4 regions of the Chlorobaculum parvum NCIB 8327 genome follow, and region 2 is predicted to be linked to each of the others. Evidence: riboswitches for the same ligand, from Rfam matches in the RefSeq annotation. Region 2 holds a riboswitch; each other region holds the start of a gene.

Region 1 (7,637 bases), 680 kb from region 2:
TCCAGAAGTACTTAGCCCCCTGGCCGAATCACCGTTTATGATGAGCTCGCGCGACTCGGTATTGTCGAAAAAGGAAATCGATTCGTGGGCTTTTACACAGGTAACGAAACAGTCGTCGAGCAACGATCGGGGGATAACGTAACTTTCGCTCGACCGGTCGCCGGTTTGCGACAACCGTCCCTGCACAACCGCGCCATCGGGAGAAAAGAGGGTGATGCCTTTGAACACCGTCAGCGGCCCTACTCGCTGGCGAACGACCTCCACGACACCAAGCTCTTCAAGAAGCCTGACCGATGCTGGGGTGACGCCGTCGCCGCACGTTTTATCTCTCGGGAACTGCGCCTTGTCGATCAAGGCAACGCGCAACCCTTTCCGCGCAAGCGACAAAGCTGCCGTGCACCCTGCAGGACCAGCCCCGGAAATCACCACATCAAACGGTTTCATGCGTCACTGGAATTCAGGATTGAAGCCGCCGGTTATTGCTGAGCATAGACCCCAGCTTGAAAGAACGGATTCAGCAGCTTGTACAACTCGCACCATCTGCGATTGTGCGCGATTATGTCAGCCATGAGGTTGGCCAGATATCGCTTATCTGAAACGTAACGCAATAACCATTCAAGAAAAAAACGCGCGGCAAGAAACTGCTGAAATAAGCAACTCCATGATGAACAGAGAAGAAAAGACGAGGAGGGTTACGCAACGTCAAAACGCCAGAAAAGCTCTGCTGCCGGAATGTCAGTTTGATGTAATGGCTCGGCTACTCCTGCGGCATCGGACTAACTCCAGACTTCAGGCAGGTTGCCATCGGCAGTCTCGATCAGCAAAGCTTTTGCTGAATTGTCGATTCGCCCGGCCGGTACGTACGCCAGAACATGTTGCGCAAACGCAGGCAAACCCATCAGCATTGCTGAAATCCTGATGGGAGGCCCAGACGGCATATGAAGCTTGAACCACCGCATCGAGGGCGCGTACTCAACACGTCGAACCTGCACCCAGCGGATGTAACCGCGTTGTCCAGTCAACCTGCCATAGTCGAGCCCATCGGCGCTGAGGCGATGACGGGCAAAAAAGTAGTCGGCGACCATAGCGAGCGACATCCCTGCGAAGAAAAGGAAAATGAGGGTCGTCCAGATAGTGGTTGTGCTGTTCTTGCCGATGGTGTTCGACACCACAGCGATACCGGCAAAAAAAGCGAATCCGATGAGCCCTATGACCAGAATACCCGTTGGATGCCTTAAGGTATTGACTTCCGTTACAGACCGTCGACTCATCCTGCTCTTCGAGAGCCATCCCATGATGATGGTCAGCGCAACGCCCGGAAGTGTCCATTGAAGTATCGGGATCCACCAATCTTTCTGCATCACGATGCTATGGTCTAAGGAGTGGCCGACGGCCAAAAAATTTCTGCAATATTCTGGATTTCCTTTCCCGAAAAGGACAAATCAAATGTCCATATTGTCGGCGTGGTGACGCGATTCAACAGCCATCACCATCCCCCTACCAGCTGCCGGAGGCACCGCCACCGCCTGACGATCCCCCACCGCCAGAAAAACTCGATCCACCGGACGACCACGACGAACCGGAACCTCCAGAGCGAATCACCATGCCACCGATTGAAGCCTGCCCCTTCGTGCGAAGATCTTTCTGAGCTTTCTGATACCAGTCGGTGTTCCGGATGAACAGCTTTGCTGCCGGAAAGCCGACCAGATAGGTGATCAAACAATACAATGCGCCATCCGGGCCCAGCACAACCATGGGAAAAACCGCCCAGAAGGGTATCAGAAAAAAGTATAAGAACCACCCGAAACCAGGCGTGAGGATGCCAATCGCCGTAAACAGCCCGATGATGCCGAAAACAAACGCGCCAATGAGAATGCGCTCCGTTATCGAAAGCTCCGGCCCCTCCATTTCAAAGAAACCCGACTTTTTCTTCGAATCGGACTTGACTGCTGTCTCCGGCAATACCCCACCCTCGAGGACGTTCATCACGGCTTTGGCGCCATCCGTGATACCACCATTAAAGTCTTCGTTTTTGAATTTTGGGGTCATAATGTTTTGAATGATTCGCCCTGCCGTTGCATCAGTAAGCGTGCCCTCAAGACCGTACCCCACTTCGATGCGCATCCGCCGGTCGTTTGGCACCACGACGATCAAGACACCATTATCCTTCTCTTTCTGACCGAGTTTCCATGTTTCGAAAACCCTGACCGCGTAATCTTCGATGCTCTCCCCATCAAGCGTTGGAATCGTCAGGACGGCAATCTGGTTGCCGGTGCGCTGTTCATGTTCCTTCAGACTCTCCGACAATGAGCGCTTCACCTCAGGGGAAAGAAGCTGCGCGTTGTCCGTGACCCTCCCGGTCAGGTACGGCACCTCCGCGCCAAAAAGGGCTGAGCTGACAAACAGCACGATCGGGAGTAACAGAAAGATCACTCGCTGCTTCATACTCCCTCCTCCTCGATAATGTCGTTGGGCAATTCGTCGCTATGGAGTTCAGGCGAGGTGGCGGTGAGTATTCGGGACAGATAGTCCAGACCGGCATCGAAGGCTTGGGCGACTTGCCTACGCTTCAGCAATGAAGTCATTGCCGCGATCATGTTGTTTACATCATCTTCCTTTAAACGCTTGCCCAGCCCCTTGTCAGGCAGAATCACAACCCGATGTTCGAACAAACTGACCAGCAGCAGAATGCCTGTTCTCTGCCGGGTGGCAAACAGCTCGCGATCCAGAAACAGCGCTTTGGCATACTGCTGCACCTCAACTTCGGCGCGGTAGTCGGACAAGAACAGTTTTGCAAATCGCGGCATCATGACCGTCAGCAGCGCCAAAAGCGCACCACCCGCCAGTATGCCCACCACCACAATCAGTAGAGACGCTTCCGGATACCACGCATAGAGCCTCCAATGCAACAGAAACAGGATCAATCCGGCGACCGACGCGCCCAAAGCGAAAGCGTTCCATGGCAACTCGGCATACGCGTCGCTACGCTGGATGACGCTCAGAACGATCTGGGTTCCGGTGCGCTTTTCCGTTTCAGCGACGCGTAGATCCAGGCGACGGCGCTCATGCTCTGATAACGTTGGTTTCATTGAAAATCCTCGTGTCCGGAGATTTTTTATTTGATAACGCAAAGCCTCTGCGCCGATAGCTTCCGTCAGTTATACCGCCAAGCAGGAAACGTGGTGAGCGTGTTCCCGGCAAAGGCAATGCTGTCGTTGCCCGCGCAGCGCTGACAGGCGGCGCATGAGGTGAGTTCAGAAAGATTGTCGCTCCCGTCATCCTCCTGATGAAACAACAGCGAGGCTCCCTCCTGCTGAGCAGAGAAAAGCTCGTAAGCGTTCGTGGGAAACGATACCGGCCGCATCGGCACGACGAACGGCAGGCGAAACGGATCGTGAAGAAAACCGGGGATGAACCGGTTGAGAAGCGCCTGGAACAGCCGGTTTCGTAGCGCTCTGAATGAGGCGCGCAACCTGCCTGCCCAGGCAGATGGGACAAGGGGTTTTTTCATGATGATATGGTGCTTTATTCCCGAAGCTTGTAAAAAAAGATGCGGCAGGTCTTCTGACTTTCCCGTGGTTTTGCCCTCCTTCCCGTCCCGAATTGTCGGGACAGTGGCCTTTTCGGCAAACCGTGTCAGCAGCCTTGCGACCGATGCGGGATTACAGCAGCGGGTACTGTTCCGGACTTGCACCGGATTCCCTTTTAAGCCCGTCACGATTCCATGCCGGGCACCACATGCTCGTGTAAAGTATATCAAAAACAGCGCTTCGAACCAATGCTCCGCGCGGAAATTTTCGATGACTCAAGAGTCCTCATCGCCGTCGTTCCACTCATCCATTCGCCAGATCGGTGAGGTAGCGATGAGCGTAAAGCTTGTCGATTTTCGAAAGTTCGGTGAGCTGGTCGAAGAAGATCGCCTGAACACCGTAGTGCTGGCGGATGCGGTCGATCATCGACAGCCACAAATGCGCTGTCATCTCGGCGTCAGCCAACGCGCGGTGAAAGCTGCCGACTTTCGGTATGCCTGCATGGTTGACCAAAGTCTGCAACTTGTGGTTCGGAGCATCCTGATAAATCCGCCGCGACAGAAGCAACGAGCAGCAGCAATCGCCCTCGTAGGCTCGGCGCGCCCGTTTCAGCTCGAAGTCGAGAAAGCGCCGGTCGAACGAGGCGTTATGCGCCACGATGTTGTGCCCGGCGATAAAGTCCGAAAACCCGGCCATCACCTCTTCGCAGGGCGGCTCGACTTTGAGCATTTCGTTGGTAATGCCAGTATAGCTCTCGATGAACGGGCTGATCCGAAAGCCGGGATTCATCAGCCGCTGGAAACGGTCGACGATTACGCCGTTTTCGAGAAGCACCGCGCCGATTTCGATGGCCCGGTCACCATACTGCGGCGACAAGCCCGTTGTTTCAAAGTCCAGCACCACCACGCTATCAGCCGACGCACGTTGCATGAAAAAATATCCGGTTAAGATTGGTCAATCCGCCTCACCGCCGCCATGCAGGCACGACAGGATGTGCTCGAACGAATCGATGAGCCAGGTGGGATTCACCCCGCGCAGCTCCTCGGCAGAATGGTTCCCGTAGGTAACGGCGCAGGTATCGGCGGATGCCCGCTGGCCCATCTCGATGTCGAACACCGTGTCGCCCACGACGAGGCACCGTTCCGCCGGAACAGCGAGGCGCGCCAGCGAGAGCTGCACCATGTCGGGCGCTGGCTTGCCCCGCTGCACATCCTGCGCTCCGGCGATGGAAGCAAAGTGCTGGAAAATGCCGAGATGCTGCATCATAGACAGAAGCCCCTGCCTGCTTTTACTGGAAGCGATAGCAAGCAAATACTCCCGCTGCAACAGCTCCAGCGTCTCCTTGACCTCCGGGAACAGACTGGTCGTGTCGAAAGCGATCTCCTTGTAATACTTCCGGTAACGCTCGACCGCCTCAGCGGCATCATCGGCTTCAAGCCCAAGCCCCATTTCAATCGTACGCTGCAACGGCAGTCCGATCCCGCGGCGGACAATTGCGGGATCGATCTCCGACAGCCTGAAATCACGCGCCACCAGCCGCATGGCCTCCATGATGCTCTGTTCGCTGTCGGCCAGCGTGCCGTCGAAATCAAACACAATGAGACGATACTTCATGCCGCCATCACCTCCACGATTCAATGACGCTCCTCTTCACGACTGTGTGCGCGGTTCGAGATGCGTCACGACCTGCGAGTTCTGGATGACTTGATGCAGATGCGCTTCGATGCGCTCACACCAGTCGTGGCCGAGCTGCACGCTCCAGCTGGCCGGAACGAGAACGTCGAGCGTGATGAACGCCACATTGCCGCCCAGCCGCGTTTTGAGATTTTTGTATGTCACTTCGTCCCCGCACACCTCAAGCAGAGCGGTTTGGATTTCGGCAATCTGGTCGGGGGAGAGCGCGGCATCCATCATGCCGTCCGCGGTGCGTTTCAGAAGACGCCAACCGGTGAAGAGAATATTGAACGCCACGACGAGCGCAATGAGCGGATCGAGCCAGGTCAGTCCGGTGAGCCACACCAGCGCAACACCGGCAATCACCCCGACGGAAGTCCAGACGTCGGTCATCAGGTGATGCGCGTCAGCTTCAAGCGTAATCGAGTGCTCCCGCTCGCCAACCTTCAGCAGCGTGCGTGCGGTCAGGAGGTTCACCGCCCCGGCGCAAACGGAGACGACGAGAGCAGGCCCGACGTCATGCAGCGCCTGCGGATGAAAAAAGCGCTCGATCGCGCTGTAACCGATTCCGAGCGCAGCAATCAGGATCAGCAATCCCTCGAAGCCGCTCGAAAAATACTCCGCCTTGCCGTGCCCGAAAGCGTGGGATTCGTCCGCCGGACGCTCGGCCAAGGTCAGCATCGCCAGCGCCATCATCGCCCCGGCAAGATTGACGAACGATTCGAGCGCATCGGAGAGCAGCCCTACCGAGCCGGTCAGCTGCCACGCCGCCATTTTCAGCACAATGGTGACCAGAGCAGCTGTTATCGACAGCCACACAAAACGAGTAAGCGAATGGTTACGGGATTGAGCGGACATGGTTATTATTTGCCAGTTTCACAAACGCGCAGATTCTTGCCATACAACAAGATACAGTCTGGAATGCATAGGAACCAAGGCACCACTGCCAACAGAAAAATCATTACCGGAAGCCGTGTTCTCTCGGCATCAGCACGCGATCTGATTGCATCTCTTTGAGAAAGTCGGTAACATAGTAATGATGCCCTTAAGTTGCTCCTGCTTTTTCAGAAAATTCAACGTTTTTCACGATCACTGAAATAACACGATGAGCTGAACATCAAAACAAGGAGGAGATTATGGCAACCCATTTCGGGCAAATCGATGCCTACTTCATCAATATGCTTGACCCTAAAACCCATGGGGGCAAGCGATTAATCAATCTGTTCGGGAGTTTTGGTAGAGCTGTTGTGTGGTTCATTCCGGACGGCCATCCCCTGCCGGGCAACAAAATACGCTCAATAACACACTTCATTGACGTTCACTATCATATCCGTGACTGGGAAGCAATCGTCGATATACTTCGGCATGAAAAACCGGTGTATTTCAACTACAATGAAGCAGACAATTCCGCACAAATCTACACAGGAAGCGAACCGGTAGGAGAGGACGAATAAAGACACCTAATGAACCAGCCCCCCGGAGTTGATTGATCGAACAAACTCCGGGGAGATTTCCCACCTGCTCTATTCCTCATTCACTTTCGAAAAATCACACCGCAAAGCTTTATCACGCTCTTTTTCCGACTCGAAATTCCAGTCATTCGGCAATCCTGGTGACATGATGAAACCAACAAACACCTTGCGGACTTGCTCATCTTTCAGTTTTTTCTTGACGCCACACCAGTTCAAAGATGCTGCCCTTGTCCGGCTCACTTGTGACCGAGACGGTGATGGACTGGAGGTCGGCCAGTTTTTTGACGATTGACAGACCGAGGCCCGTGCCGCCAGTCCCCGCACTCCGCGACTCGTCAACGCGGTAGAAGCGGTCGAAGATCGCAAGAAGCTGCGCTTCCGGAATGCCGACTCCGTGGTCTTCGATGGCGCAAATCACTGCGCCGTCGCGCCGCCCGATCCGGATTTCAACCGGCGAGCCTTCGGGCGAATAGTTGATCGCGTTGGAGAGAAGATTGCCAAGCATGATCTCAAGCAGCGCGGGATCGGCGGGGACCACGCCAGGGCGGCTGTCATGCAGCGTGATGGCGATGCCCTTTTGAGCGGCTATGGGTTGCAAGCGTTCCAAAACGGCGTTGACGGGCTGTGCTAGATCAACCTCGGTGATGGTGGGCTTGCCGCTCTGACTCTCGTAACGAGCCAGCATCAGGAGCTGGTCGATCAGCCGCGCCATGCGGTTCAGCTCCGCGAGGCAAATGCGGACGCGGCTTTCGTAATGCTCGGCCTCTCGCGGCTTGCGCACCAGCACTTCGAGCGTTCCCTTAACCACCGAAAGCGGCGTTTTCAGCTCGTGCGCCGCATCGGAAGTGAACTGCTTTTCACGCCCGAACGCCTGTTGCAGGCGGTCGAGCAGCGCGTTCACCGTCACCGACATCCGGTACAGCTCATCGCGGTTCCGGGGCAGGGCTATGCGCTGGTCGAG
Region 2 (7,637 bases):
GATGAATTTTGTCAAGAGATCAGAGTTTGCATACAAGTTGGTGAACCGGTTTCACGCGGGCTCTTTTTTGCTTTTTGAACTGAAATGACGATTTTCAGGTTCGATTACCGTTTCAGGGAAATTCTGACAAGCTATTTTTTTCAGGCATGGTATTTGAAGGCCACAAGAACGTTACGGATAAATTCATCGTTGTCGGCGACCGCGTGCTCGTCAAGCCCAAGTCGGTCGATGAGCGCACCAAGTCCGGCATCTATCTTCCACCGGGCGTTCAGGAGAAGGCAAAAATCCAGAGCGGTTACGTCATCAAGTCTGGCCCCGGCTACCCGGTCGGCCCGCCCAGTGATGCCGATGAGCCCTGGAAAGAGCGCATCGAGGGGCCGCAGTACATCCCGCTTCAGGCGCGGATCGGCGACCTGGCCATTTTCGTGCAGAACAGTGCCTACGAGATCGAGTACGAGGACGAACGCTACCTGATCGTACCCAACTCGGCCATTCTCTTGCTTATCCGGGAGGATGACGACCTTGAAGACTATCTCCACTGAATCACGCAGCAGTCGGATTGACCACCGTTTCTGTTCTGCGTGATCTTGCTCCTCTTCGTTCGGCGAGGAGTTTTTTTATTCATCGCTTTTCATGAAATCGATATGACCACAGCAAACGATAGACCAGAGGAGGCCTCGAAGCTTTCGACCGAAGAGCTGCTTGAACGGATCGTGGCGCTCAAGAAAGAGTTGAACGCCGTCATTCTGGCCCACTACTATACCGTCCCGGAAGTTCAGCAGGCGGCGGATATCGTCGGTGACAGCCTCGCTCTGGCGCGGGCGGCAGAGGATAACTCCGCTGATGTTATCGTGTTCGCGGGCGTCTATTTCATGGCCGAGACGGCCAAGATTCTCAATCCCGGCAAGCTGGTGCTCATGCCCGACGACCACGCGGGCTGCCCGCTCGCCGACAGTTGCCCCGAAGCGGAGTTCCGCGCGTTCCGGGAGCAGCATCCCGACGCCATCGCGATCACCTATATCAACTCCACTGCGGCGATCAAAGCGCTCTCGGACATCACCTGCACCTCCTCGAACGCCGCGCACATCGTCGAGCAGATTCCGCCGGAGCAGAAGATCATCTTTGGCCCCGACCGCAACCTCGGCACCTGGCTCAGCAAAAAGCTCGATCGCGACATGATTCTCTGGCAGGGCTACTGCTACGTGCACGACGCCTACTCCGAGGTCTACATGATCCAGGCGATGGCCAAATATCCGGACGCCGAGCTGATCGCCCATCCCGAGTGCCGCGACGAGGTGCTTCGCCATGCCTCTTTCGTCGGCTCGACGGCCGCGTTACTCGACTACACGGTCAAGAGCCCATCGCAGAGCTTTATCGTAGCTACCGAGCCGGGCATCCTCTACGAAATGGAGAAGCGCTCGCCTGGCAAGACCTTCATTCCGGCGCCAAAAGATCCGGCCAATCCGCGCAGCGTCTGCACGCAGATGAAGCAGAACACGCTCGAAAAGCTCTACCTCTGCATGGTCAACCGCTCACCTGAAATCACGGTCGACGAGAATCTTCGCGAAGCGGCGCTCAAGCCGATCAAGAAGATGCTCGAAATGTCCGCCTGACCTTCCGCCGGGCCGCCGCTGGTCCTCAGATGCGCGGCCCGGCAATATTTCCGCGAATCCCTCCTCCATCGTTGCCGACTCCACATTCCTCTGTGTACCTTCTTTCATTGCACAACATTTCAGAAGGAGTCATCATGCGTTCGCTCGCCATTCGCATCGCAGCCGTCACGGTATTGCTTTGTTGCCAGCCCTTCCATTCCGAAGCCCTTGCCTGGCATGACAAAACCCACCTGACCATAGCCGAAGCCGCCGGGCTCGATATCTGGTACAATGCCGTTGCAGCTGACGTGGCCAAATCGAAAGAGCCGTTCCGGGCGATTGAGGTTCCGAACCACTACTTTAGCAACAAGGCCAATAAAAAAGTTACGGCGGAGATGGTCATGGCGCAGGCTGCTCGTTACAACCAACCGGATGACAAAGAGGGGCATCTCTATGGTGCAATCATCGGTTCGGTCAGAGAGTACTTCGCGCTGGCCCGAACCGGCAAATACGCCCGCTATCCGCTGGCCTACTCCGCCCACTACATCGCTGACCTCTCCATGCCGCTGCACAATGTTCCCTACGACGCGTTCAACAAAGCGCACCACACGATCAACGACGGTATCATTGAACGCAGTGTGCGTAATAACATCGGTTACATCCAGCGCAAAATGAAGCCGCCGGTTATCAACAGCGAAGAGGATCTGGCGCGTGAAATCGCTGTTGTCGCCGAATCGTCCCGGAAACTCGGCAACAGGATGAGACGTCAGAAGCGGGATATGACCGAAGAGGAGGCCTACAGTCAGGTAATCAAAAGCGCCGCGTTGTTGCACGCCGTGCTGGCCTGGACCGAGCGGGTCAATGCGGAGCAGGAGATGGCTGTCGCAGGGGAATAGCGTGAGCGGAAATGTTTCAAGCAGGATTATAGCTTTATGAGCAAAACAGTCCTTATCACAGGCGCGTCGGGGTTTATCGGTTCGCATCTGGTAAAGCGTTGCCTGAAGGACGGGTATCGCGTCAAGGCGCTGGTGCGGAAGGGAAACTCCTGCATCGAGCCGTTGCGCACTTCCGGCGTCGAGGTGGTGACGGGCGATGTGCGCGATGCCGACGCGGTCGATACTGCCGTGCAAGGTTGTGATCTTGTGCTGCACGCAGCGGCGCTGACTTCCGACTGGGGGCCGATGCAGGATTTCATCGACATCAACGTCGGCGGCACGCGCAACGTGTGCGAGTCGTCGCTACGGCACGGGGTTGGGCGGCTGGTGCACATCAGCTCGTTCGAGTGCTTCGACCACCACCTGCTCGGCCGTATCGATGAAGAGACGCCCTGCATGCCGCGAAGGCAATCCTATCCCGATACAAAAATCGGTGGAAGCAACGAGGTTTGGGCGGCGATGAAGCGTGGACTTTCAGCGAGCATTCTCTACCCTGTCTGGGTTTACGGGCCCGGAGATCGCACCCTTTTCCCTTTGCTGGCCGACAGCATACGCAAACGGCAGATGTTCTACTGGTCTCGGAATTCGCCGATCAGTCTGGTTTATATCGATAACCTTGTCGAGCTGATCCTGCTTGCCGCCACTCGTCCCGAGGCCGATGGGGAGGCGTTCATGGCCTGCGACGGCGAACCGATTACCTTCGAGGAGGTGTGCCAGCGTGTCGCCAAGGCGATTGGCTCGCCGTCGCCGTCGTTGTATCTGCCGTTCGGCCTGGTGCGGAATCTTGCCTGGATGATGGAAACGGCCTACCGGATATTCGGAAGCGAAACGCGCCCGCTGCTGACCCGGCAGGCAGTCGATGTGCTCGCCTCGCGCGCGCTGGCCGATGTGTCGAAATCCCGCAAAATGCTTGGCTGGCAAAGTCTCGTGCCACAGGACGAGGGCATTCGCCGCACGCTCGACTGGCTGGTGACGGTCGATCCGTCACTGTGGAAGATGAAATAGAGCATCCGGAGTGCCGGTAAGCGGCTTTGTTTCATCCGAAAAAAAATTCCATTTCCCCGTCGCCCGCAAACCGTTTTGCTCTGGGCATTGCACGGGTTTACCCCCGTTAACCTGTGCGTCCAGGAGCCGGAAAATCGTGTCCAGGCGTTGCCAGCATTCCAAAAAATCGTTACCATTGAAGAGTTCTTTTGACGTTCCGGTGCCGGATGTTTTTCATCCGGGTAAAAGGGAAGTGCGTGAGAATCGCACACTGTACCCGCAACTGTAAGATGGTATGCCGTAAGGCGATATGGGCGCTCTGCCCGGTCGACTCTTGCGGTTTGTGCTTGTCCACTGCGCCGACCTCTGATTGCCACGGGGAGAGCTTGGGAAGGATGATGCACTGACAAGCGTTGTGCGAGCGACGCGGCCGTCGGAGTCAGGAAACCTGCCGGGATGAAAGGCGCCGATCGGCTTCGGGAAGAGAGCCTGGCGAACCTGTCAATGATCGTGTCCTTTTTTTCCGTGATCTTTTTGCACTCGATTGCCTGGTCTGTTTCCTCTGTTCGGCAAGGTGATTATATTGCAAACTATCTGCTTGTTGTCTGGCACTTCTACGCCCCGAGCCTGTGCCGGATAAGGGTAAATCACGGAATCTGAAGGATTTACCTAACATCAACCCATTATCGATTCTGGAGACCTTTCATGAAAATCGCCCGCCTGTTCACCTCCCCAGGTGAAAATGTCTATGATCGTTTCGACTACACCCTGAGAACTTCGGTGCTTCGCAACCCGGACGGTTCGAAGGTCTTCGAGATGAACGATGTCGAAGTGCCGGTTTCGTGGTCGCAGGTTGCCGCCGACATTCTTGCGCAGAAGTATTTCCGGAAAACCGGCGTTCCTCAGCGTGATGGCGAGGGAAACCTCATGATCGGCGAGGATGGCCGTCCGGTGACCGGCAGTGAGAACTCCATCAAGCAGGTGGCGCATCGTCTGGTCGGCTGCTGGCAGGATTGGGGCAAGAAGCACAACTATTTTGACTCCGACGAGGATGCACAGGCATTTTACGACGAGGTAGTCTACATGCTGCTGGCGCAGATGGCTGCGCCGAACTCGCCGCAGTGGTTCAACACCGGCCTCCAGTTCGCTTACGGCATCAACGGCCCGGCGCAGGGGCACTTCTACGTCGATCCGGAGACGGGCGAAACCCGCGAGTCGGAAGATGCCTACAGCCGCCCGCAGGCGCACGCCTGTTTCATCCAGTCGGTCAAGGACGATCTGGTCAACGAGGGTGGCATTTTCGACCTGGCCGTGCGCGAGGCTCGCGTCTTCAAGTTCGGCAGTGGCTCGGGCACCAACTACTCCAACCTTCGCGGCTCGGGCGAAAAGCTCAGCGGCGGCGGCAGTTCGTCGGGTTTGATGAGCTTCCTGAAAATTTTCGATTCGGCGGCAGGCGCTATCAAATCGGGCGGCACCACGCGGCGGGCGGCCAAGATGGTTATCATCGACATCGATCATCCGGATGTTGAAAAGTTCATCGAGTGGAAGGCCAAGGAGGAGGACAAGGTGGCCTCGATGGTGGCCGGTTCCAAAATCTGTTCGCGCTTCCTGAAAGCGATCGTGGACGAGGCGCTCAAGGGCGGCACCGACCGTCAGGAGAACGAGATGCTCAACACGCTCATCAAGAACGCCCTGCATCGTGGCGTGCCGATGAGCTACATTCTGCGCGTGCTGGCGCTGGTCGAGCAGGGTTACACGACCCTCGATTTCGAAGAGTACGACACGCATTACGAGTCCGAGGCCTACCAGACCGTCGGCGGCCAGAACTCCAACAACAGCGTCCGCGTGACCAACGAGTTCATGAAGGCAGTGCAGAACGACGAAATGTGGGTGCTTCGCGAGCGCACCACCGGCAAGGATGCCCGTGCCGTGCGCGCCAAAGACCTGTGGGAAAAGATCGTGATGAGCGCCTGGAAGTGCGCCGACCCCGGCTTGCAGTTCGACTCGACCATCAACGAGTGGCACACCTGCCCGGTGAGCGGCCGCATCAACGCGAGCAACCCCTGCTCGGAGTACATGTTCCTCGACGACACCGCCTGCAACCTCGCCAGCCTCAACCTTGCGCACTTCCTCGACGAGGAGTCGGGCAAGATCAAGATCACCGAGCTCCAGCACGCTTCAGCGCTCTGGACGGTGGTGCTTGAAATTTCAGTGCTGATGGCCCACTTCCCGTCCGAAGACATCGCCCGCCTGAGCTACGAGTTCCGCACGCTCGGCCTCGGCTTCGCGAACCTCGGCCGCATCCTGATGGTGCTCGGCATTCCGTACGACTCGCCACGCGCGCTGGCCATCGCTGGCGGCATCGCAGCGCTCATGACCGGCCAGGCTTACGTCACCTCCGCCGATTTGGCGAAGGACCACGGCGCGTTCGCCCGCTACCGCGAGAACAGCAACGAAATGTTGCGCGTCATCCGCAACCACCGCCGCGCAGCGCACAACAGTGCTGAGGAGGAGTACGAAGGGCTGGTGGTCAAACCGCGCGGCATCGACTCCGAATACTGCCCGAAAGAGCTGTTTACGGCGGCTGGAAAGGTGTGGGACGAAGCGCTCAAACGTGGTAAGAAGTACGGTTTCCGCAACGCGCAGGTAAGCGTCATCGCACCGACCGGCACCATTGGCCTCGTCATGGATTGCGATACCACGGGCATCGAGCCGGAGTTCGCCATCGTCAAGTTCAAGAAGCTTGCGGGCGGCGGCTACTTCAAGATCGTCAACCAGTCGGTGCACAAGGCGCTTGCCCGCCTCGGCTACTCGGATACGCAGATCGAGGAGATCGAGAAGTACTGCAAAGGCCACGGCACCCTGCGCGGCTGCCCCGGCATCAACCAGCAGTGGCTCAAGAGCCGCGGCTTTACCGACGAAAAGATCGAGGCGGTCGAGAAGCAGCTCGAAAGCGTCTTCGACATCCGTTTCGCCTTCAACAAATGGATTATCGGCGACGAGTTCTGCCACTCCCTCGGCTTCACCGAAGAGCAGCTCAACGACCCCGGCTTCGACATGCTGAGCGAACTCGGCGCGAGCGATGAGGACATCGAGGCGGCCAACGATTACGTCTGCGGCACCATGATGATCGAGGGCGCGCCGCACCTGAAAGCGGAGCACCTGCCGGTGTTCGACTGCGCCAGCACCTGCGGACGAAAGGGCGAGCGCTACATCAACCACATGGCGCACGTGCACATGATGAGTGCCGTGCAGCCCTTCATCTCCGGCGCGATCTCCAAGACGGTCAACATGCCCGCCAGCGCTACCACCGCTGAAATCGGCGACGTGTACGAAGCCGCATGGCAGTCGATGGTCAAGGCGATCACCATCTACCGCGACGGCTCCAAGCTTTCGCAGCCGCTCAACATCTCCTCCATTGCCGACCTCGACGAGGTGGTCATGCTCGGCACCGAGGAGGAGCTGGACGAGACCAAAGGCCCGAAGGAGGTGCAGGAGCGCATCGTCGAGCGGGTTTATCACCGCTCCGAGCGCCGGATGCTGCCGAAGCGCCGCAAGGGGTACATCCGCGAGGCGTACGTCGGTGGCCACAAGGTGTTCCTCAGAACCGGCGAGTACGAAGATGGCTCGCTGGGCGAGGTGTTCATCGACATGTACAAGGAGGGCGCGTCGTTCAAGGGCTTGCTCAACTGCTTCGCCGTGCTCGCCTCCAAGGCGCTCCAGTACGGAATGCCGCTCGAAGAGCTGGTGGACAGCTTCACCTTTACCCGCTTCGAGCCTGCGGGCGCGGTGCAGGGACACAACGCCATCAAGAACTCGACCTCGATTCTCGACTACGTTTTCCGCTCCATCGGCTACGACTACCTCGGACGCAAGGATTTTGTGCACGTGAAGGCGGTCGATGAGGTGCCGGAGGTGACGACGAATGGCAATGGTAATGGAAACGGCAAGGCGCACAAAGCCAAAGACTCAGAGGCGGAACTTGCTGTTCACACAGCCAAAGCTCACGCAGATGACAACAGCGTTTTGAGAAGCCAGGCCGCCCAGGCCAAAGTGCAAGGCTACACCGGCGAGCAGTGCGAAAATTGTGGATCGGTACGAGTAAAGCAGAACGGCACATGCAAGG
Region 3 (7,637 bases), 660 kb from region 2:
CAGCATCGTGTCGAGGTAGTCCGGCCCGCACTTGAAGGGCTGCACCTCCATGCCGCGCCGCGCGAAAAGCCGCAACAGACCGAGGGTGATAGTCGTCTTGCCGGAGCCGCTCGACGGGGCGGCGATGAGAAAGCCACGATTACTCTTCATTGCTCTCGATCAGCTTTTTCATTCCGGCGATGCCTTCGAGGATGCGCGGGCCGGGGCGCAGGTAGAGGCGGTTGTCGAACTTGTCGTAAACCCGGTCGTTGCGCACGGCGCTGATGCCCTGCCAGCCGGGACGCTGCTTCAAAGCGGCAGCGGCAGGCGCTTCGTTGGCCATGTACATGCAGGCGATCACGTCCGGATTCTGCTTGATGACCCATTCCGGTGAGACCTGGAAGTACTCCTTCTCGACCTCGTCACCGATGTTCTGGCCGCCCGCGTAACCGATCAGCCGCGACACGAAGCTGTCGCGACCGCCTGTCCAGAGCGGATCGTTCCAGATTTCAAGGTAGATGCGGGTTTTGTGCTGCTTCGCATCGGCCTCCTTGCGATACTTCGCCAGTCCTTGCTCGATCACCGTCGCGAGGCTGTCTGCCTGCCGGACGTGGCCGGTGAGCGCGCCGAGCTTGCGGAGTGCGGTGGGCAGCTCCTCGGGATCCTGGCAGCGGATGTGCTCGCGACGGATGTGCATCTCGGCCATTTTTTTCGCCGTCTGGTCATCGTCAAGATCGACGTCGAGCACGAGGTCGGGATTCATCGATGCGAGCACCTCCAGTGACGGGCGTCCGAACGAACCGACCACCGCCACCTTTTCGGCTTCGGCGGGCCAGTCGCAGGCGCTGGTTCTGCCTACGAGCTGTGGCCCCGCGCCGATGGCGTAGAGCATCTCGGTGAGGCTCGGCGCGAGGCTGACGATGCGTTGCGGAACTTCCGCCACCGCTTTCTCTGCATTGTCGGAGCTCTGCGGTTTCGAGCACCCCGCCAGCGTTTGCAGACAGAGCGCGAGGAGAATGAAAAGGGGAGTTAGATTACGGCGTGAGCAAGCGGGCATACTGTTGCAGGACAAGGTTATGGGTGAAAGCAAGTTGCATCGAGAGCGCTTCGTCGAGTGGGAACCACGCCATTTCGGATACTTCTTCGGGCTGCTCTTGCAACGCGCCCGATCCGGTTCCGGCAAAAACGAGCGCCACGGCGTGGAAGTTGTACTCCGGAAAAATCTCCTCGAACCAGCCGACGAACGTTTCTGGCGCAAAGTCGAGGTTCGTCTCCTCCTTCACTTCCCGAACTACGGCCTGTTCGACAGGTTCGTAATCGTCGATATGCCCGCCGGGTAGGCACCAATGATCCTTGAACGGATTGACGTTACGCCTGGTGAGCAGGATAGTCGAGCGCTCGCTTTCCGATGGGTGAATGATGGCTCCGACGGTAGCTTTCGGCATGAGCAGGGGAGTTGATGATCTGGTGGATTCACGAACTGGTGGATTCACGAAAAATCACCTGCAAGATAGTGCAGAGGTGTTTTCAGGGCAAGTGGTTTTCGTGGGGAGAGGGGAGAGGACGGGGTGTTGGTGTAAATCAACTTTATCGTGCTTGGCACGCACGGCAGAAACGGCTTCGATAACATGTTTTTTAGCGGCGAAAAAAAACGTCTTAGTGGTTGTACGCTGATCAGAAACCATGAGTATATTTACCCCGTCTCACTTTTCAGCAAACCCAAGCCTATTCAGGACTGTATTTAGTGGAAGGGCTTATTCTTCTGAATCTGTTTTGTTTGAATTTTCACCACCAGAGGCGTCACCGTCCCCTGTCGTAAATGTCGGAATTTTATCCGGTTTTTTACTTGTATTGCTTGTAATATCATGTTCAAAAATAGCATCTTTAAAATGCTCTTCTCTATTTTTTCCCTCTGATTCGAGATTTTTTTTCTTGTCGTAGCTCATTATTAATCCTCCTCAATTGTTCGAATATATATGATTTGCTCGCCAGATGGTGAATAGTACCACGCCTTATCTGGAGTAAGTTTCCCACCCTTCATAACCATTCTCGCATCCTCTATCAATGCCTCATGAGTTTTGTGATTGAACTCTCGCAAAACTCCAACAATTTCCGTTCCATTAGAAAACTTTACCAAATGCCATTTACCTATAAACTTATCTATTGCTTTTACCGGAAATATACTTGAATGAGTTGAAAGTCGGTAATCACTAGAATGGAGAATTTTTGAGATCCAATCTCTATTGATAACTTCAGACCACGTAAGTGCAGATATTATCGTAAGTGTGAATATACTTAAAATAGGCTTCCATCCAGTACTTGTAACTTGAATATTTAGAATTTTTGCCATTGAGTAAATGACAAGTGAAGCAATTAATGCATCAACAATGTAGTGATGAGCTTCATATTTTGTGAGTGAACACCTTAGATTTACCACTTTGAGAAATAAAAAACCTGGAAGAAGCAGTATTAAAACCTCTATTGTTTCTTTTGATACATCCATGATTCATCTTCTTTTTTGCGTTTAATCGGTAGAGAAGCATGCAAAGTCTATGCAAAGATTAATTATAGGGGTGCCTCATAAATCCTAAAATTTTGATTTTGCAGTATTGCACGCTAGAATTCTCAGCCTATCTAAACACATTTATTACTCGTTTAGTCGGCGTATCGTATCGACGCAATCCTGCATCGCATGTTTGCACTGAAAATTTCAACAATCATCGCACACGTAAATTATAAGCAAAATTCTGCACATCACCGCACAAAACTCCCGTCTGCCGCGCATAAGCATTTGCGGCAACACCCGATCATCGATAACACCAAAAATCGACCGGAAATGCGCTAATGGGATACTTTTACCGCCCTACGTCGTTACAAAAAAAGAGCCGGTCGATACCGCTGAACGAAACTGAGATGTAACGAACTGAATGAGTACGCATACAAAAACTTGGGTACAGCGGTTGCCTGTGCCGATAGATGAGGCGTGGGACTTTTTCTCACAACCGGGTAATCTTGCCCGAATCACTCCGCCCGAAATGATGCTGAAGGCCGAGGGCGGCAATGCGGGAATGGCAATCTATGAAGGCATGAAGCTGAACTTCGTGCTCTATCCCTTCATGATGATTCCCGTGCGGTGGACGACAGAGATTATGACAGTCTCGAAGCCCGATTTCTTTGCGGATCGGCAGCTTGCGGGGCCGTACGAGCACTGGTATCACCGCCACCTTTTTCGCCAAATCGAGGGCGGGACGGAGATGACCGACATCGTGGAGTATGCGCTGCCGCTCGATCTTTTCGGCGAGGTGGTCGAGGCGCTGATTGTGGGGCGGCGGCTCGACGAGGTGTTCGAGTTCCGGCGGCGCAAGGTGGCGGAGATTTTGGGGGCCATGCCTCCTGAAAAGGAGTAACATCAGACAACCGAAGTGATGGAGTCACAATCCGTACTCTCCAATTTTCTCCTGTTCGCGGGAGGACTGGCGGTTTTCCTATTGGGCATGAAGTCGCTCAATGCGGGGCTTCGGAAAGCGTCGAGTGGCAAGATTGCGGGGTGGCTCTCCTCGATTACCGGGAACTCGCTTTCTGCGCTGCTTTCGGGCGCGGTGGCGACGATTGCCGTGCAGTCGAGCAGCATGGTAATGCTGACGCTGATCGGGCTTGTGCAGTCGCAGATTCTCACCTTTACGCAGTCGCTCGGCGTGGTGCTTGGCGCGGAGATCGGCACCACGACGATGGCGCAGCTCATCGCTTTTTCGCCGGGTGAACTCGGATTGCCGATGTTCGCTGTCGGTTTTTTCCTCTCGCTTGTCAGGCGGAAACGTGGCGTTGCCCTGTTCGGTGAGGTGCTTGCCGGGCTCGGTTTGCTCTTCTTCGGCCTCAAGCTGATGGGCATGGCGGTCGCGCCGCTTCGCACCAGCGAAGAGTTCCTCTCGATTCTGACCACGCTCGAAAATCCCATCCTCTGCGTGCTGGCCGGAGCGATCATGACCGCTATTATCCAGAGCAGCGGGGCGTTCATCGCGATCGTCATCACCATGGCCCAGCAGGGGACGATCACCCTTGAAATCGCCGTGCCGCTGATGTTCGGGGCCAATGTCGGCACCTGCATCACGGCGGCTATCGGCAGCGCCGGAAGCATGCGCGCAGCACGGCGGGTGTTCCTTGCGCAGCTCATTTTCAACCTGGCTTACGTCGTTGTTTTCGTCATTTTCCTGTCGCCCTATCTCGACCTGATCCGCTCGATTTCGCCGTCCGATGCTGCCGGAGGGCTGCCACGTCAGATCGCTAATGCCCATACCGTTTCCAACGTCTTCATGGCGATCGTGTTTCTGCCATTTCTGCCGCTGTACGGGCGTTTTCTCACCAAAATTTTGCCAGACGACCCGGAGGAGATCGGGCGCATTCCGGCCGTGTGGCATCTGAAAGACTCCGCGCTCGCCACGCCGGAGGTGGCTGTCGGGCTGGCCCGTCAGGAGATTGCGCGCATGAACAAGATTCTCGGGCGCATGTCGCGAGCGCTGCCCGAACCGTTCCTCGGCACCGGGAATGGTCGGGACATCATCTACAAGCATCTTCCGGTTTCTGAAGGCCTTTTGATGCGCGAGGAGAAACTCGATTTTCTGGAGAAGAAGGTGACCGCCTACCTGATCCACATCATGCAGGAGGCAGTCGATGAACCGCTTCTTCGGCAGGCGGCGGCTTTGATGGCGCTGGCCAAAGATCTCGAATCGGCTGGGGATGTGGTCGAGACCCTGCTTGAAGAGTTTCCGTCGGGAGGCAATGGCAGCCAGCTGACCGAGGAGGGCAAGGCGGAGATCGAGCGGCTGCACGAGCAGGTGTGCCGCGAGATTGCGGCCATGAATTTGGCGATTGCGGAGATGAGCTTCCAGCGAGCCGCGGCGGTGCTCAAAGAGGGCAAAGCGTTCCAGCGCATGTTCCTCGAACTCGGCTTTACGCACATGAAGCGCATCAAGAGTCGCCCCGAGTCGGGAAAAACGCACGACCTGCACATGGAGTTGCTTCGTGCGCTGGATGTGTTGCATCACCAGACGATGTCGATGGCCCGCACCATCATCCGGATGGCTGACGGCAATGCGTCCTGAACTGCTTGCAAATGAGGCGGAAAATTGTAAATTGCCTCCGCAAAGATAACGTTCTTTTACATGATAGCTGGTGCCGGTTTTAAAGCCGGAGAATAGGGAAGTACGTGAGATTCGTACACTGTACCCGCAACTGTACAACGGCAAGCTGCCGCTGACGAACATGGCCACATGTCCGGATGCTGCAGTCGGTGCGCGTCACTGCCAGGCTCCTCCAGGGAGCGGGTGGGAAGGCCGTACTGCTTGAGCCGCCAAAGTCAGGAGACCTGCCAGTTAGCTCTTTGCTCAGTAACAAGACTACGGGTTATAGTCAGGCAAAGCACTTCCGGTTTATCCGAAAACCAACAGCATCGTTTTCAGAATCCATGCTGCTCTTGCGGTACTTTCCGCTGAGCGCGGCTTTCGTCAGTCCGTTCGATCCATGCTGTGTTTCGGCGCCGGTTCAGTCCTTTTCCTCTATCCCTGTCTGTTGATGATTCAGTTAATTCAACACAGGACAACACCATGAACAAACGTTCGCTCGCCATTCTGATGGCGGCCATGCTCTGCAACTCCGGTCTTCGGGCTGAAGTGGCTTCAAACAACTATGTCGGTCAGGAGGTCGTCGTCTCGGCTACCAAAACGCTCAATTCTGTTGCCGATGCCGGCGGCAGTTCGGTGACGGTGATCACCTCCAAAGAGATCGAAGAGTCGGGTCAGACCAGCGTCGAAGAGGTCATCAAGGGCCAGCCGGGAATCGATATCGCATCCAATGGCGGTCCCGGTTCGACCACCAGCATTTTTCTCCGGGGCGCCGATGCCAAGTACACGCTTGTGCTGATCGACGGGGTGCCGATCAACGACCCTTCGGACGGCACGATGGCCGCAGATATCTCGAAAATCACCACCGACAATATCGAGCGCATTGAGATCGTTCGAGGCCCGGCAAGCATGCTGTATGGTTCAGGCGCTTCGGCCGGTGTCATCAACATCATCACGAAAAAAGGTAGCGCAAAGCCGTCGGTGTATGCCGGTGCTGAGGGCGGTTCCTACTCGACCTGGAAAGCGTACGTTGGCGCAAACGGCAGCACTGATCTGATCGATTACTCGATCAGCGCTTCGCGGACGAAAACGGACGGTTTTTCAACAACCGATGAGCGTAACAAATGCATCAATCCCGATGACAACAGCTTCGAGAAGGATGGATATGAGAACTCTACGCTGTCCGGCAATTTTGGCCTGAAACTCAACAAGCATGTGACGCTTGAGACCTCCCTCAGGTATACCGATGCGGAGTATGAGTACGATGGTCCCGGCACGGATGTCATCGGAAACAAGCAGGAATCCGCGTTGTTCAGTGGCCGGGTTGCGCTGAAAATGAATTATCAGCCGCTCTTGAGCACCCTTTACTACAATGTCAGCGACCAGAACAGGAGATATTTCACTATTGACGGGCTGAGCAGCACCTACGACGGTTATCTCTACGAGATCGGCTGGCAGGGCGACTACGCTCTTGCCGACAACAATACGGTCAGCGTGGGAATCAATTCCCGTGAAGAGAGCATGCAGAACGAGAGCTTCGGTATGTACGCTTCCAGCCTCGACAAGAGCATGGGCACGACCGGCATTTTCGTCGAGGATCAGTGGCGTATCGGCGGTTTGCGCCTGGTGCAGGGCATTCGCTACGAGGACAATCAGAAGTTCGGCAGCAAAACGACCTGGCGTGTCGCGCCTTCCTATACCTTTGGGAGCACCACTCTAAAATGCAGCTACGCCACCGGTTTCAGGGCGCCTTCACTCTACGAGCTTTACTCGCCCTACGGCAATGAAACACTCAGCGCCGAAACCAGCGAAGGGTGGGATGCCGGGTTCGAGCGGAAGCTTGCCGATAACCTCACGATTGGCAGTACCTGGTTCAGAACAGATTATGACGACCGCATTGCCTTTGACATGTCCACCTGGAAATACGCCCAGGTCGAAGGCAAGACCAAAACGTACGGTCTGGAGAGCTTTGCCGAGTGGCGTCCGTCAAATGTGCTGTTCTTATCCGTGAACTACACCTATACCTACACGAAAGATCCCGAGGGAGAAAGCCTTAACCGTCGCCCTCGTCACAAAGGCGGGCTTGCGGCAACATGGAAGGCCTCGAAAAAGGCGACCCTGAACACGAATCTCCAGTGGGTCGGATCACGTCTGGACTCTGGCGCCAAGGATGATGATTGCGTCGTGACCAACAAGCTCGAAAGCTATTTCCTTGTCAACGTTTCCGCCTCATACAAAATGACCGACAACGTCGAACTGTACGGCCGTATCGACAACCTCTTCGACGAGTACTACGAGGAAGCCTGGCGCTACGCAACGCCCGGCAGGTCGGCTTACGCTGGTGTGAAGGTGACGCTGTAAATCCGGTCGTCATCAATCATGAAACAATTGATACTTACGATGCTGCTCCTGCTTGTTGCGGGGGCAGCCGGGGCGGGGGAGCGGATCGTCAGTCAGTCGCCGTATATCACCAACACCCTGATGTATCTCGGACTCGGTGACCGGATTGTCGGCGTCAGCCGGTATGACGATCTCGACAGG
Region 4 (7,637 bases), 980 kb from region 2:
AAAAGAAATGACTCTTGATGCACGGAAATATCGAACGCGACAGCTGCCGTTCCGGTCATGAGAAAGGCTGCCGGAAGCAGCAGCCAGCGGAGATAGTCACCAGGCCGGACACCTCCCTTCATGACGACCGAGGCGCTCATCAGGCCAAACACCAGCAGCGAAAACGGCACGGAGTCCACCCAAAGCACCATTGCGATGGGTGGAAGCGCATAGAGCAGCTTGTAGCCCGGCGCGACATCGCGCAGCCGGGAGCTTGCGGCATAGTGGTCGAGCGTTCTCAAACCTGTGCCTCTCCGGACGGTTCGCGCGAAGCCCGGAGAAACCCGAGGCCATAGCCCAGCACACCAGCCCCCAGCGCCGCCTGCAACGCAAACAGCAGGCTCTCGACCTCCCCACCCGGCGGCTCCCAGAACGGCGCAAACCACGGCTCGTAGCTGGGTTGCAACTCCGTAATCGCCTCCTCGGCCTGGCCGTCAGCGCCGCCGAACTCGGCATGTTTGAGGGTCATCAGCGGCACGACAGCGAGCGCTATCACCAGTGCCGCAAGCAGCAGATTTTTCAGGATCGACTTTTTCATCATTTCACCTCCCCGGAAAGCGTTGCAGAACTGAACATAGTCTCGCCGGCATACGAGCGGATGGTGTTATAGACCATCACCGTCAGAATGCCCTCGCTCACGGCAAGCGGCACCTGCGTCACGGCGAAAATGCCGAGGAACTTGAACATGGCTGCGGCAAACCCGCCGGTCGTCGACGGAAAAGCGGCGGCAAGCTGGAGCGAGGTGACGACGTAGGTCACCAGATCGCCCAGTGCCGCGCCGAGAAAAACCGCCATCGAGCGCGGAGCCTTCATCCCGTCGGCGAGCTTGTAGATGCCGTACGACACAAACGGCCCGGCGATGCCCATCGAAAAGAGGTTCGCACCAAGCGTCGTCAACCCGCCGTGTGCGAGCAGCAACGCCTGGAAGAGCAGCACGATCGCGCCGAGCACGCTCATTACCGACGGCCCGAACATGATCGCTCCGAGCCCCACGCCAGTCGGGTGCGAACAGCTTCCCGTAACTGACGGAATCTTGAGCGACGAGAGCACGAACGCGAACGCCCCGACCATAGCCAGCAGCAACTTCATGCGCGGATTGTCGGCAACGATTTTGCGCATCGAACGGAAGCCGAGCACAAAAAAAGGCAACGACACTGCCGTCCAGAACAGGCTCCACGAAGGGGGCAAAAACCCCTCCATGATGTGCATCGCCCAAGCCTCGCCACCGCCAAAAAGTATCATGCCCGCAACCATCGAGGGCACAGCGACAAAACGAAATTTCAGATTGTTCATCATCTCCTCCTTTAATTGAATCGTGCGGCCACGCCCAGCAGCACAGCCGTATCAGGTTCGGCATCGTTCAAACCACTCTTGATGCCAAGATCGAAATCGAAATCCTCGGTGACGCTGTAAATCAGCCCTCCAACCAGAAATGCAGGATGTGTGCGTGAACCCTTTTCTTCGGCCGTTTCGAGACCGATATCGGCAACCGCCCTGAGCTTTTCCGAAAGCGCATATTCGCCCGCAAGGGATGCGTTCCAGATGTGCTTGTTGCACGCCGCCGCATCCTCGTCGAGTTCGTAAGCGTTGCGATGGTAGCCAGCGTTGGCGTGCAGCGTCAGCGCCCCGAACTCTTTTGTGGCGATCAGCACCGCACCGCCAGTCACCCGACCAGCGCCGAGCCCCTTGTCGGCGTCACCGGTCGGCAGAGAGATACCGGGCTTCAGGGCAAGGCTGAATCCGTTCTTTTCGTTTTCACAGAACCGCCACTTGAGCTCAAGCGTCATATCGCCGATGCCACTTTCATCAGCAGTAACCAGTTGATTTTCCTTCACCTGATACCACAGGTACGGCAATCCGGCAACGATGTCGATGTCCTCCGACAGACCGTAGGAGACCGCCACCGCTGCTTCGTTTTCCCGCTCTTTGATTCTGATGCCTTCGTCACTCTCACTGTTGGAGGAAAATCCAGTCGTGCACTCGATCTGCCAGCCGCCGGTGCCCTGGGTTCCGGTATCGTCGGTAACAAGAGGATGGGCCGCATACGCCGGGGCAGCGCAGCACAGCAGCGTTACCGCCATAAGATTTTTTTTCATGGTCGCGTGTTTTGTTCTATCAGTTAAAAAGCCAGAAAGGAACGGAATTCAGCGGATGAGCGGCAGCGGCAAAGCCATCATAACCCGCACAACGTTGACAGCGAGAAACTGGAAATGCATTGAAATGTTGAGCGTTCCGTTGAGCCTCATGAATCGACAACAACAGAAAATGCTCGTGAAGGTGGGAATGGCCCATCAAACGAGGGTCGGCAGTAAAAATCACCGGATGCCATGGCAGGCCGAACGACCAGCGAAGCGGATCGTAACAGGCAGCAGGGATGAATCGAGAGAGAAGAGATCGGAACAGCCGGTTGCGCATCGCCGTTAACGATGCACGAAACCAGCCTGTTCCAGAGAATGGAACGAGGGTGTGTTTCATGGTGTATGTTGCTTTATTCCCGAAGCGTTAAAAAAATGAGGCAGGTCTTCTGACTTTCCCGGGTTTCACCAGCCTTCCCATCCCAAAACTGGGACAGTGGCATTGTTGGCGAACCTTTTCACCAGCCTTGCAGCCGGTGCGGGATTACAGCAGCGGGTACTGTTCCGGACTTTCACCGGATTCCCTTTTAAGCCCGTCATCTCGCGATGACAGACACCACATGTTCGGATGAAGTATAAGAAAAAGAAGGGTTTGAGCAAATGGTGCTGGAAGTTTTTTCCTCCGATGAAACGCGCGGCAGCCAGTGCAGCCGATTCGAAGTGCAGTGCTGGGTCGATGATCACAAGCGCTGGGCTGCTCCTTTCTGTTTGGCTGTCTTAAGGATTTCCGGAAGGCGTGCAGCCTGGGCTGAAACCACGCCCGGCTCCTGATCCTGCCGGAGATCATGCCAGCACTTGGCGCTTGCCTTGAAATCGATGTCGAGCACCGCGTATTGGTGGCTAACGTAACGCGGCAACAGTTAGGAAGCAGGACCGGAACTTCCGGATTGTTTCGGGGAGTTCATGTAAGAAAGCCATTCAATCGCATCCTTAATCTTATTTGAAAGCGTAATGGACAAGCCTCGAGCCTCTCTGCCGGAAAACATCGTGATTTTCGACGGTGTCTGCAATCTGTGTGAGTTTTCGGTGAATTTCATCTTTGAGCGTGACGGCGCCGGGCTGTTTTATTTCACACCAGCCCAGTCTCCTCTCGGAGCATCTCTCCTAACACGTTTCGGAATCAACACTTCCCGGCTTGACACCGTAGTGCTTGTCAGCAGTGACCGCGCTTTCACCCGAAGTGCTGCCGCCATTGAAATCGCCTCCCGACTCGACATGCCGTGGAATCTGCTCGCCGCATTCCAGGCTATTCCTAAGCCCTTGCGCGATATGCTCTATGATCTGATAGCGCAGAACCGGTACCAGCTTTTCGGGAAAAAAGAGGAGTGCATGCTGCCGTCCGAAGAGCTGCGCAAGCGTTTTCTTGAACAGATACCAAGGGCTTCCTGATGACCTGTAACCTCTAAGCGCATTGAGAAGTTACTATGCTTATCGACGGACACTCAGCATGATTCCGTCCTCTTCACTGCAAAAAAGTAATCACCATGTCAGACAACGCAACCGATCGATTTTTCAGGTATCTGAACTGGCTTTTCAATCCGTTCCACGGGTTGAAGACCACGGAAGTCTATGATCTGATCGGCACTTCATCTCTGACCGAGCACGCCCTCTATCTGAATCTCGGCTATTGGCGTGAGGCAGATACCATCGATGAAGCCAGTGAAGCGCTTGCGCTGCTGGTGGCGAAAAAAGGTGGCATGGGGCCAGGCGATACCGTCCTGGATTGCGGGTACGGTTTTGGCGATCAGGACATCCTCTGGGCAAGAAAACTGAAGCCCGAAAAAATCATCGGGCTGAACATTACGAAATCCCAGGTTGAACGCGCCCGGCGGAACGTTGCCGATGCGGGACTCGAAAAATCAGTCGATTTAAAAGAAGGCTCGGCAACGGAGATGCCGATTGAAAATGAATCCGTCGATCTGGTTGTTTCCGTGGAAAGCGCTTTCCACTACAGAACCCGAGAGGATTTTTTCAGGGAAGCATTTCGCGTTTTGCGGCCGGGCGGCAGGCTTGTGACAGCGGACATTGTGCCGACAGAAAACTCCGACAACCCCTTCAGGCGAATAGAGCAATGGTTTTCATGGAACCTTGTGGCAGGAAAATTCAATATTCCACAAGACAACTACTACCTGATCCCATCCTACCAGAACAAGCTCTCCAAAGCCGGATTTGTCCATATTGATATCAAATCAATCCGTGATGATGTCTATGAACCTCTTCATGAGTATCTGGCAAAAAACCGGACATTTGTCGGCAAGATGCATCCCCTTGCAAAGATTATGGCACAATTAACCCTGAATCGTTCAGCCGACAGTGTGTACGCCGGTCTGGACTACATCCTGTCTTATGCTGAAAAGCCGTAGCTTGAAGCAAGCGCCCATTGAGGTATCCAAAACTGAATACGGATTCAGATTGCAAGCTCCGGTTTTCGAGAGGTAGTAGAAAATGGTTGCAAAGCGAATCCCTGATCTCGGTCGATGCTTCGAACAGAAAACCCGTTGTATTCGAGCCGCCGAAACACCTCGACCAGACGGTTCTGGTTGTCCTTGTCTGCCGGATCGGCGACCATGTCGAGCAACTCATACTTCCGCTCGCCCCGATCAAAAATTTCGATAAAAAAGAGTGTCACCATTTTCTTGCCTTGGGGGCAGAACCCGATGTTTAAGCGTGAATCTCATTGCAACCTCCTTGTCAAGTGATCAGAGAAGGAAAATCCTCGTCGCATATGCGTCGCAGATTTAATATAAAAAACGCTCAAAAACGACGAAAATCACGTAAAACCGAGTATTTTGGAAGGAATAAAAAAGCCCTGCAAGTCTTTATCTTGCAGGGCTTTGTGGGGGTGGGCGATAGAAGATTCGAACTTCTGACCTCTACCGTGTCAAGGTAGCGCTCTAACCAACTGAGCTAACCGCCCTTATGAGAAGGCCTTAATATAGAACTTTCAGAATTGAATACAAACTGTTTTTCAGATTCTTTTCAAGCCTCTCTTCAAGCAGTCAAACGCTCTTTTCCGTCCTTTTTCTCATACACCGGCCCGCTTATTTTATCGATGGTTTCGGAAGTAATGATGCACTTCTGAACATCTTTGAGGGTGGGCAACTCGAACATGATGTCGATCATGACGTTTTCGAGCACGGAGCGCAAGGCGCGAGCACCTGTACCGCGTTCTATAGCGATTTCAACCACCTTGTCGAGCGCTTCGTCGGTGAATTCAAGTTCAACGCCGTCCATTTCGAAGAGGCGTTTGTACTGCTTGACAAGCGCATTCTTCGGCTCGACAAGAATATTACGCAGAGCTGATGCGTCGAGCGGATCAAGTGCGGACATCACCGGCAGGCGACCGATAAATTCGGGAATGAGGCCGTATTCGTGCAGGTCGTCCTGGGTAACGAGTTTGAGAATCTCGGGATCGTAGCCGGTCTGCTTGTCCTTGACTTTGGAGCCGAAGCCCATCGAGGATTTGGAGACGCGGCGAGCAATGATCTTGTCGAGCCCCTCGAACGCTCCTCCGCAGATGAAGAGGATGTTCTTGGTGTTGATGTTGATCAACTGCTGCTCGGGGTGTTTGCGACCGCCTTTCGGGGGCACACCAACCACCGAGCCTTCGAGAATTTTGAGCAGCGCCTGCTGAACACCTTCGCCTGAAACGTCACGGGTGATGGAGACGTTGGCCGATTTGCGGGCAATCTTGTCGATTTCATCAACGTAGATAATGCCGCGTTCGGCGCGTTCGAGGTTGAAGTCGGAGGCGTGCAGAAGACGGGCGAGAATGGTCTCGACGTCGTCGCCTACGTAGCCTGCTTCAGTAAGCGAAGTTGCATCGGCGATGGTGAACGGGACTTCCAGCAGGTTGGCCAGCGTCTGGGCGAGCAGGGTCTTACCGGTACCGGTAGGGCCAATCAGCAGAATGTTGCTCTTTTCGATTTCAACCTCGTCTTCTGCTGTCCATTCGTGAGCGTCGATACGCTTATAGTGATTATAGACCGCCACGGAGAGCGACTTCTTGGCGCGTTCCTGACCAATGACGTACTGGTCGAGCGACTCCTTGATGTTTACAGGGCTCTTCAGGCGTGGCTGGAAAGCCGGCTCACTCGTTTTCTCCGGATGGCGAATGGCGCTGATCTCTTTACGCAGAATCTCGACCGAGCTGAGAATGCAGCGATCACAGATAAAAGCATTGGGCCCGGCCACCATGCTATTGACCTCATGGCTGGTTCTGCCGCAGAAAGAGCAAACCACAGGAGGCTCGCCTCCAAAGTTTTTTCTTCCGCTGGTATGGTCTTTGCGTGGCTCTTTGTCTTTGGTCATTTGATACCGGTTGATACGTCAACCACAGGAGGCTAAGTCCCGTGGTTGAACGGATTGGGCTGAAGCCCTGATTTCTTGTAAAACGTTGCCCGTCAGATCGGAGCTAAAAAAAATCATGAATGATCAAGGAGGGGGCTCGACAGCCTCACGCTCACAGTCCCATGCGGGCAAGGCTGTCGAGGACATGCTGGATCAACATGCTGAGGCGAGGATGATCTTCCTCGAAGTGGCCGACGGCATCGCTCATGCGGTCAGTCATGCTCTCCTCCTCCTCACACGCTTTCGTGCCATCCTTGACGAGCTTGGAGATGTCTTCCCTAAGCGAGGAAAGCACCTCTTCGGTCTTTTCATCGACCGTGCCGACCTGACCGAGCTCCTGATGAAGGGTTTCGAGCAGTTCCCTCAGTTTCTGTTGTTCCATATCGGTTATTCTGTTCGTTCAGCCTCTTTTGTTTTCTTGCAACACTTCTGCCTGTTGATTCGTTCACGGCAGGCTGGTGCTGCCCATCAGGAAGCGATCGCACTCCCTTGCGGCTGCACGGCCTTCATTGATGGCCCAAACGACGAGGCTCTGGCCACGGCGGGCATCGCCGGCAGCGAAGACGTTGTCAACGCTGGTGCGGTAGCTGCTGGTGTCTGCCTTGATGTTGCTGCGTCCATCCGTCTCGATAGCAAGCGATTCAAGAAGCTGCGATTCGGGGCCAAGAAAACCCATTGCAAGCAGTACGAGGTCAGCAGGAATGATCTCTTCGCTGCCGGCTACCGGAACGGGAATGGTGCGTCCTTCCTGACTGATCCATTCAACCTTCGAGACCTCGACAGCACTCAGCTTGCCGTTCTCGCCGATGAACTTCTTGGTCATCATGAGATATTTACGGGGATCTTCACCCTGCACGGCGTGGGCCTCTTCCTGACCGTAATCGACCTTGAAGACCTTCGGCCATTCGGGCCACGGGTTGTCATCCTGGCGGAAGTCGGCAGGTTTGGGCATGATTTCAAGCTGCATGACGCTCTTGCACCCCTGGCGCAGCGAGGTGGCCACACAGTCAGTGCCGGTATCGCCGCCACCGATCACGACCACATGCTTGCCCTTGGCGGACAGCTCAGGCTCGGTGCCGTCGAGCACCGCTTTGGTACCTGCGCGGAGGAACT

What was found. Region 2 has a riboswitch for cobalamin ahead of CPAR_RS03060 (vitamin B12-dependent ribonucleotide reductase). Riboswitches for the same ligand answer to the same signal wherever they lie in the genome.
Positions count from the first base shown of each region.
Region 1: linked by a shared signal. The riboswitch ahead of CPAR_RS06115 (hypothetical protein) and the one ahead of CPAR_RS03060 (vitamin B12-dependent ribonucleotide reductase) in region 2 are both predicted to bind cobalamin.
Region 3: linked by a shared signal. The riboswitch ahead of CPAR_RS06010 (TonB-dependent receptor plug domain-containing protein) and the one ahead of CPAR_RS03060 (vitamin B12-dependent ribonucleotide reductase) in region 2 are both predicted to bind cobalamin.
Region 4: linked by a shared signal. The riboswitch ahead of CPAR_RS11065 (hypothetical protein) and the one ahead of CPAR_RS03060 (vitamin B12-dependent ribonucleotide reductase) in region 2 are both predicted to bind cobalamin.

Region 1 is NC_011027.1:1,317,655-1,325,291, forward strand. Features, by position in the region: gene CPAR_RS06095 (geranylgeranyl reductase family protein) at 1-444, opposite strand, end outside; gene CPAR_RS06100 (hypothetical protein) at 777-1,271, opposite strand; gene CPAR_RS06105 (TPM domain-containing protein) at 1,498-2,445, opposite strand; gene CPAR_RS06110 (TPM domain-containing protein) at 2,442-3,089, opposite strand; gene CPAR_RS06115 (hypothetical protein) at 3,155-3,511, opposite strand; cobalamin riboswitch at 3,538-3,754, opposite strand; gene CPAR_RS06120 (3'-5' exonuclease) at 3,834-4,460, opposite strand; gene CPAR_RS06125 (HAD family hydrolase) at 4,485-5,144, opposite strand; gene CPAR_RS06130 (cation diffusion facilitator family transporter) at 5,181-6,062, opposite strand; gene CPAR_RS06135 (hypothetical protein) at 6,341-6,658, shown strand; gene CPAR_RS06140 (ATP-binding protein) at 6,855-7,637, opposite strand, start outside.
Region 2 is NC_011027.1:637,997-645,633, forward strand. Features, by position in the region: gene CPAR_RS03035 (co-chaperone GroES) at 147-542, shown strand; gene nadA (quinolinate synthase NadA) at 645-1,613, shown strand; gene CPAR_RS03045 (phospholipase C/P1 nuclease family protein) at 1,748-2,488, shown strand; gene CPAR_RS03050 (NAD-dependent epimerase/dehydratase family protein) at 2,525-3,532, shown strand; cobalamin riboswitch at 3,713-3,981, shown strand; gene CPAR_RS03060 (vitamin B12-dependent ribonucleotide reductase) at 4,217-7,637, shown strand, end outside.
Region 3 is NC_011027.1:1,297,405-1,305,041, reverse strand. Features, by position in the region: gene CPAR_RS06040 (cobyrinate a,c-diamide synthase) at 1-150, opposite strand, end outside; gene CPAR_RS06035 (cobalamin-binding protein) at 140-1,036, opposite strand; gene CPAR_RS06030 (NUDIX hydrolase) at 1,014-1,424, opposite strand; gene CPAR_RS11005 (hypothetical protein) at 1,734-1,925, opposite strand; gene CPAR_RS06025 (hypothetical protein) at 1,928-2,482, opposite strand; gene CPAR_RS06020 (SRPBCC family protein) at 2,907-3,386, shown strand; gene CPAR_RS06015 (Na/Pi cotransporter family protein) at 3,405-5,078, shown strand; cobalamin riboswitch at 5,130-5,363, shown strand; gene CPAR_RS06010 (TonB-dependent receptor plug domain-containing protein) at 5,580-7,457, shown strand; gene CPAR_RS06005 (ABC transporter substrate-binding protein) at 7,476-7,637, shown strand, end outside.
Region 4 is NC_011027.1:1,621,862-1,629,498, forward strand. Features, by position in the region: gene cbiQ (cobalt ECF transporter T component CbiQ) at 1-281, opposite strand, end outside; gene CPAR_RS07525 (energy-coupling factor ABC transporter substrate-binding protein) at 278-580, opposite strand; gene CPAR_RS07530 (energy-coupling factor ABC transporter permease) at 577-1,332, opposite strand; gene CPAR_RS07535 (transporter) at 1,344-2,135, opposite strand; gene CPAR_RS11065 (hypothetical protein) at 2,155-2,514, opposite strand; cobalamin riboswitch at 2,537-2,750, opposite strand; gene CPAR_RS10815 (hypothetical protein) at 2,855-3,031, opposite strand; gene CPAR_RS07540 (thiol-disulfide oxidoreductase DCC family protein) at 3,126-3,563, shown strand; gene CPAR_RS07545 (class I SAM-dependent methyltransferase) at 3,659-4,537, shown strand; gene CPAR_RS07550 (hypothetical protein) at 4,582-4,806, opposite strand; tRNA gene CPAR_RS07555 (tRNA-Val) at 5,018-5,091, opposite strand; gene clpX (ATP-dependent Clp protease ATP-binding subunit ClpX) at 5,166-6,485, opposite strand; gene CPAR_RS07565 (DUF4404 family protein) at 6,637-6,906, opposite strand; gene CPAR_RS07570 (glutamate synthase subunit beta) at 6,970-7,637, opposite strand, start outside.